Regions from separate parts of the Desulfovibrio aminophilus DSM 12254 genome, predicted to be linked through region 2. Evidence: riboswitches for the same ligand, from Rfam matches in the RefSeq annotation. Region 2 holds a riboswitch; the other holds the start of a gene.
The links. Region 2 has a riboswitch for fluoride ahead of H587_RS16995 (ATP-binding protein). Riboswitches for the same ligand answer to the same signal wherever they lie in the genome.
Positions count from the first base shown of each region.

Region 1 (3,405 bases), on a different contig from region 2:
CAGGGATAGTTCTTGGTAATCCAATCGAGAAATCCGCCAACCGTTGTTTCTTTGCAACCATTTGCCTTGGCATATGCTTTTGCGTCATCTGTAAATGCAAACGGCCATACCTGACAATCGATGATTACGTCGTCGCGATTTTTTTTCTTCGGCCCACCGTCAACCAAGAAGTCAATGGTTTCGTCTATGGAGTCGATGGTCTTGGAGAGGTCTTCGGATAGGTCTCCGACAAGATCTTCATGCATGGATGCGGCCACACTATCAAGCCTGGCATAGGCGAACTCAAAGACTTTTCTGTAATCGCCACGCCTGGGATCACCTAGGTATTTTTGGGCACGGTGGGAAGGTTTGTCGGAACTGCTCCATGACCACCACACAGGCTCATACGCTGCCAGTAACGTACAAGCGTTTCTGAAATAGAACAATGCAAGAGAATGCAGGATTCCTTCGTGCCGAAGGCCCTTGTGATAGGCAGTGTTCCTATAGCTGTGAAGATTGAGAATTGACTCGGAAATCGCCTTATTCAACAGACCAAGTTTGCCAGCAGCCTTGACCTTACAATCGAAATTCTGACTCAGAGCTTCTTTAATTACTTTTTGGTCGTGCTTGGGCTCCCCCCAGCGTCCCCACATCTCGTTCTCACCAGCTTTATCCTGAGCGAATTTGTGTAGAGTCAGCTCCACGACGTTGTCGATGAGCATGAACGCAAACCGATCAAAATTTCGATCGGCAATCGCAAGCTGGTCGAGAGCGAGGTCGAGTTGGTCGATGTTGTCGGCTAGAAACTGGATCATCGCTTCAATTCATTGAGTAATAATTAGATTGATCCGCACGCCAGATTCTCCCGGTCGCGAACGCGATCGTAAATAATGGCTGGCTTGTACCACACCCGATTTCTTGGATACAAGGATAATTTCCGCTGCCTCTTTCAGCGGGCTGGCGCGGGATCGTTTTAATCTGACCAGGGTCGGCAGGTGCAAAGAGGGCGGGTGTCGGCATTTTAATATATATTCTACAGAGTCCGTTCCAAACAAAATAAGTCGTAGAGTCGTCCCCCGGCCGTTTTTTTTCCGATCCCGTCTCTCAATTGGGCCTGTTCAATCCTCCCCCCTCCATTGACCCCCTCCCGGCCCCGGGCTAGAAGGGCGGGGCAGGGGATGGAGTCCCCCTTGAACCGCTCGTGATGCCGATGACTCCTGCCGGATGGGGAATGCGGCGGGAGTGCGTGCGGAAGACGGACCACGCCGCCGGGCGTGGTTTTTTGTTTTCAGGCGAGGGAAACGGTCATGGCGGACGACGTGTCGCGCGGCGTTGCGGCGGAAGCCGCGAAGGGCGGGCGGTTGGGCCTGCCCCGGGCGATCTGGACCCTGGGCTGGGTCAGCTTTCTCACCGACGTGGCCTCGGAGATGATCTATCCCGTGGCGCCCCTGTTCCTCACGGCCGCGCTGGGCGCTCCGGCCGTGGTCCTGGGCGCGGTGGAGGGCGTGGCCGAGGCCGTGGTCTCGGTCATGAAGGGCCTCTCGGGCTGGCACAGCGACCGCCTGGGCCGCCGCGCGCCCTACGTGCGGGCCGGCTACGGCCTGAGCGCCCTGTCCAAGCCGCTGCTGGCCCTGGCCTTCTCCTGGCCCGTGGTCTTCGCGGCCCGGCTCCTGGACCGCGCGGGCAAGGGCCTGCGCACCACGGCCCGCGACGCCATGATCGCGGACGCCGCGCCCAGGGGCATGGCGGGCCGGGCCTACGGCCTGCACCGGATGCTCGACACGGCCGGGGCCATCGTGGGCGTGCTCCTGGCCCTGGGTCTGCTGGCCCTGCTGCCCGGCCGCTACCGGCTCATCTTCCTCCTGGCGGCCCTGCCCGGCGCGGCGGCGGTCTGGCTCACCTTCCGGCTGCGGGACGCCGCCCCGGAACGCGCGGCGGACGGAACCCCGGCCCCGCGTCTCCCGCTGCGCGAGGCCCTGCGCGGCCTGCCCCGGGAATACTGGCGCGCCCTGACGCTGCTCGGCCTGTTCGCCTTCGCCAACAGCACCGACGCCCTGCTCCTGCTGCGGGCCAAGAGCCTCGGCTTCAGCGACGTGCAGGCCGTGGCCGCCTACGTGCTCTTCAACCTGACCTACGCCCTGTCGGCCTACCCGGCCGGAGTCCTGAGCGACCGCTTCGGCCGCTGGCGCATGATGCTCGGGGGCTGGACGCTCTACGCCCTGGTCTACTTCGGCTTCGCCCTGGCGGGCCCCGGCTGGATCTGGGGCCTGTTCCCGCTCTACGGCCTGTACATGGGCTGCACCGAGGGCGTGGGCAAGGCCCTGGTGGCCTCGACCATTCCGGCCGAGCGCCGGGGCGCGGCCCTGGGCTTCTTCCTCATGGTCACGGGCCTGGCGACCCTGGCCGGAAGCCTGGCCGCCGGTCTGGCCTGGGACGTCATCGGCCCGCGCGCGCCCTTCATCTTGGGCGGCACGGCGGCGCTGCTGGCCGTGGTCGCCGGTCTGGCCGTCATTCCGCGCGGGCGGTGATGGATTCCGGCCGCCGTCGCCCCCGGGTGGTTCCCGCTCCACCCGGGCCCCCGGTTTTTCCCGAGGAGGCCCGTCCGCCGGGCCTGGAAATCCGCGCCAGGGCGGGCGCGGCCCCGTTGCTGGGGCGCGCTCGACATGTCCGCGGGAACCGCATATGATTTTATGATGCGGAATCTCTTCCAGGCGGGGGGCTCATGGCGGTTCAACTGATATGCTTCATGTTGAGCTTTCTGGGAGTCATGGCCGGGGGGCCGCTGCTGGCCCTGCTCGCGGTCCTGCTGTTCAAGGTCGACCTCGGCAGGATTTTCTCGGAACACGGCCTCGTCTGCGCCCTGGTGTTCGGCCTCTACGGGGTCTTCGTCACCTTCATGTTCTTCGTCCTCCAGGATGTCTTCATCGTGTTCAGGCCCGCCCCCGACGTCCGCCCCAGGACCATGCGGGAACTCGTCAGCCGGATCGAGGAGGCCTTCTCCCGCCCCGCCGACGGGGAGAAACTGTTCGACGTCGCCCGCAGAGGCGATTCCCTCATCGTGACCTGGAATTCGTCCATCAGGTTCTTCCAGGGAACCAGCCTCGGGGGCCGGGGCATGAAGCGGGTGGTCGTCCTGTCGTTCGACGAAAAAGGGCGCCGCGCCTCCTTCGTCATGAAGGAAAGGAATCACGCCTGGTCCGCGGCCCTCGGCGCCGCTGAGTTCTCGCTCGGCTTTTCCACCGGTCTGTTCGCCGAGAGGAGGACGGAAGCCGCTCCATCCTTGGAATACTCACCGGAGACAGGCGTCCGGGTCGATCTGAAAACGGCGACGTTCGATTCGGACGATCTCCTGCTGCCGATTCGCGCCGCCGTTCTTGACGCGGGCTGGTCCCTGCACGGCGGCATGGCGCCGGGCTTCTGGCCGCG
Region 1 is NZ_KE383877.1:46,032-49,436, reverse strand. Features, by position in the region: gene H587_RS0116170 (hypothetical protein) at 1-794, opposite strand, end outside; fluoride riboswitch at 1,145-1,206, shown strand; gene H587_RS0116165 (MFS transporter) at 1,287-2,507, shown strand; gene H587_RS0116160 (hypothetical protein) at 2,726-3,405, shown strand, end outside.
Region 1: it holds a riboswitch for fluoride, as region 2 does, so the genes downstream of both, H587_RS0116165 (MFS transporter) here and H587_RS16995 (ATP-binding protein) in region 2, are expected to answer to the same signal.

Region 2 (3,405 bases):
CCATCACGGCCAGGCGCGCCACATGGTTCGTGGTGCTCCTCGGCATTGTCAGCCTCTTTGCGGACATGACCTACGAAGGGGCGCGCGGCATCATCGGCCCATATCTGGCGCTGCTCGGCGCCAGCGCCACCGTGGTGGGCGTGGTCGCCGGACTCGGGGAACTGCTCGGATACGCTCTGCGGCTGGTCTCCGGCCGCTTGGCGGACCGGACGGGACGGTACTGGCTGGTGACCATCTGCGGTTATCTGGTCAATCTCCTGGCCGTGCCGCTCTTGGCCATCACCGGGCATTGGCAGTACGCGGTGCTGCTCATGTTCGCGGAACGCGTCGGCAAGGCTCTGCGCTCCCCACCCCGGGACGCCATGCTTTCCTTCGCCGGAAAAACCATGGGCCGGGGCTGGGGGTTCGCCCTGCACGAGGCCATGGACCAGACCGGAGCCACCATTGGCCCTCTGCTCATGGCCGGTGTCATCGCCTGGAAAAACGGCCAGATCCTCCAAGACTACCAATTCGGCTTCGGCCTTCTGCTGATCCCCGCCCTGCTGTCCTTGGGGACCCTGGGACTGGCGCGCGTCCTGTTCCCCAATCCCCGCGACCTGGAGCGGCGCACGCCGGAGCTGGACACCCACGGTTTTGCCGAGCCTTTCTGGCTCTATCTTGCGGCAACGGCCTGCGTCGCCGCCGGATTCGCCGACTACCCCCTCATCGCCTATCACTTCCAGGCTCGGGCTGTGGTCGACGGAGGCTGGATCCCCTTCTTCTACGCCCTGGCCATGGCCGTGGACGGCGCCGCCGCCCTCGTCTTCGGCGCAGTTTACGACCGCAGAGGCATGGGCGTCCTCATCGCGGCCATGCTGGCGGGCGTCCTGGCCGCGCCGCTTCTGTTCCTCGGAGGATTCGCCGGCGCTATCTGCGGTGTCGTCCTCTGGGGCGTGGGAATGGGCGCCCAGGAGTCGGTCATGAAGGCCGTGGTTGCCGCCATGTCCCCGGCCGCCCGCCGCGGCTCGGCCTTCGGCGTCTTCAACATGAGCTTCGGAGTGTTCTGGTTCGCGGGCAGCGCCCTCATGGGCGTCCTGTACGACATGTCGATCCCGGCGCTGGTGAGCTTTTCCGTGGTCGTCCAGTTCCTGGCCATCCCGCTGATGCTTCTCGTCATGCGCCGTCATCGGGCCTCAACCAGCGCGGGGCACGATGTGAAGTGACCGGAGAAGAAAAAACCGCGCCGACTTCCGCCATCTTCCCAGGCGGACCGGTTCCGGCTTTACACGATTCGCCCCGAATCATACAAGGAAGCCACACGCCGGAATGACCGGACTCAACGACGGGGGTGGCAACGACGTGAAGTGGCTCTTTTTCTCCTACACGGTGCCGACGCAGCCGTCCCGGGCCCGCGTCAGCGTCTGGCGGCAGCTCAAGAAGATGGGGGCGGTGAACTGCCTGTCCTTCTGGATCCTGCCGCACCATGTGGACAGGATCGCCGCCTTGGAAAGGCTTTCCACCGAAATCGCCGCCTGCAAGGGCGAAAGCATGCTGATCGAAGGCAAAACCTTGGGCCCGGAGGACGAGGCGCGTATCAAATCCGCGCTCATGGAGTCCGGCAACGAGGAATACGGCGAACTCCTGCACAAGTGCGACGATTTCCTGTTGGAAATTGAAATGGAGACGAAGAAACAGAACTTCATCTTCGGCGAGGTGGAGGAAAACGAGGAAGAACTGGACAAGCTTAAAAAATGGTTGAATAAAATTGAAAAAAGAAACCCCGTCAACTCGCCCTTGCGCAAAGACGTTCTGAAAAAAATCAAGCGCTGCGAAAAGGCGCTGGACGACTTTTCGCGCGCTGTTTATGATAGGGTCCACGGGAAGAAGGACTAGGCACGGCCTTCCCTTCTTCCCTCCAGGGGATGGGGTCCCCCTTGATCCGCTTGTGAAGCCGATGACTCCTGCCGAAAATGATGCGGCAGGAGTCTGTGCAGCAACCGACCACGCCGCGAGGCGTGGTTTTTTTGTTGGGCCCCGCACGGAGCAAAGGACAACGACTATGAGACAGCCCACCTCCCTCCGGGACGTGATACTCCATCTGGAATTTCCCGTGCGCCACACCGGGGAGGACGACCCGTGCCTGCGCCGCGCGGCCCTGCTGCCGGGCTTCGAGAGGACGGGCGAAGGCGGCCGCGTGCGCCTGGGCCTGGGCCAGGCCGGGGTCCTGCGGGACGTGCTCCTGGACCTCTGGAAAGAGGCCAAGGGCCACCCGGGCTCGTTCCTGCGCCTGGATGGGCGGGACTTGGACCTGGAGGGCCTCAAGGAGGTCCTGGCGGTGCTGGACTGCGCCGGGGCTCGGGATGCGGCCCGGGAGGGCCGGAAATACTGCGTGCCGGGCCAAGGTGGCTGGAACTGGGGCTGCCGTCGCCTTGCCCATGTGCCACCCTGGGACGGGGCGGGAGAAACGGACAAGACGGCACTCAAGCAACGACTCCGGGACGAGACCGCCCGGAAACGGCTGGAGCTGTGTCCGCATTTCGACGCGACGCAGGCCGAAGCCCTGGCGGACGCCCTGCCGCGGGACTGCGCGCCGCCCGAGGCCCGGCCCGTGGTTGATCCGGGTCGCGCCAAGCCCCCGGCAGGCGGGGCGTCCGCGGACATCTCCGGCGCGCAACCCGGACGCCTGATTCCCAGGACCAGCTATACCGACGTGGGCGGGCTGGATCAGGCCGTGCGCACCCTGCGCGAGACTGTGGAATTGCCGTTGAAACACCCGGAAGTCCTGCGCCGTCTGGGCATCGCGCATCATCGCGGTGTGCTCCTCTTCGGCCCGCCGGGCTGCGGCAAGACACTGCTGGCCCGGGCTCTGGCCCACGAGTCCGGAGCCGCCTTCCTGCCGGTGAGCGGGCCAGAGCTCATCACCAAGTGGCACGGCGAATCCGAGGAAAAGCTGCGTGAACTTTTCGACGAGGCCCAGAAACGCCAGCCGGCCATCGTCTTCTTCGACGAGATCGACGCCATCGCCCAGTCGCGCTCCTCGGACGAGAGCCTGCGCCTGGACAGTCGCTTCACCACCCAGCTCCTGACTTTGCTGGACGGAGTGTACGACCTGGGCCGGGTCTTTGTCCTGGCCGCCACCAACCGGCCCGACCTCCTGGACCGGGCCCTGCTCCGGCCCGGCCGCTTCGACCGGCTCATCGAGATTCCGCTGCCGGACCTGGACGGACGGCGGAAAATCCTGGGAATCCATACCCGGGGCCTGCCTCTAGAACGCAACGTGGACCTGGCCGCCCTGGCCGGGGACATGGACGGACTCACGGGGGCGGACATCGCCTGCCTGGTGCGCGAGGCGGCCTATGCCTGCCTGCGCAGGCGTTTCGACCTGGACGATCTGCTGCGTGAACCGGCGGCGCTGCCCGAGGACCG
Region 2 is NZ_AUMA01000006.1:152,111-155,515, reverse strand. Features, by position in the region: gene H587_RS0102745 (MFS transporter) at 1-1,202, shown strand, start outside; gene H587_RS0102740 (Chromate resistance protein ChrB) at 1,306-1,872, shown strand; fluoride riboswitch at 1,889-1,950, shown strand; gene H587_RS16995 (ATP-binding protein) at 2,039-3,405, shown strand, end outside.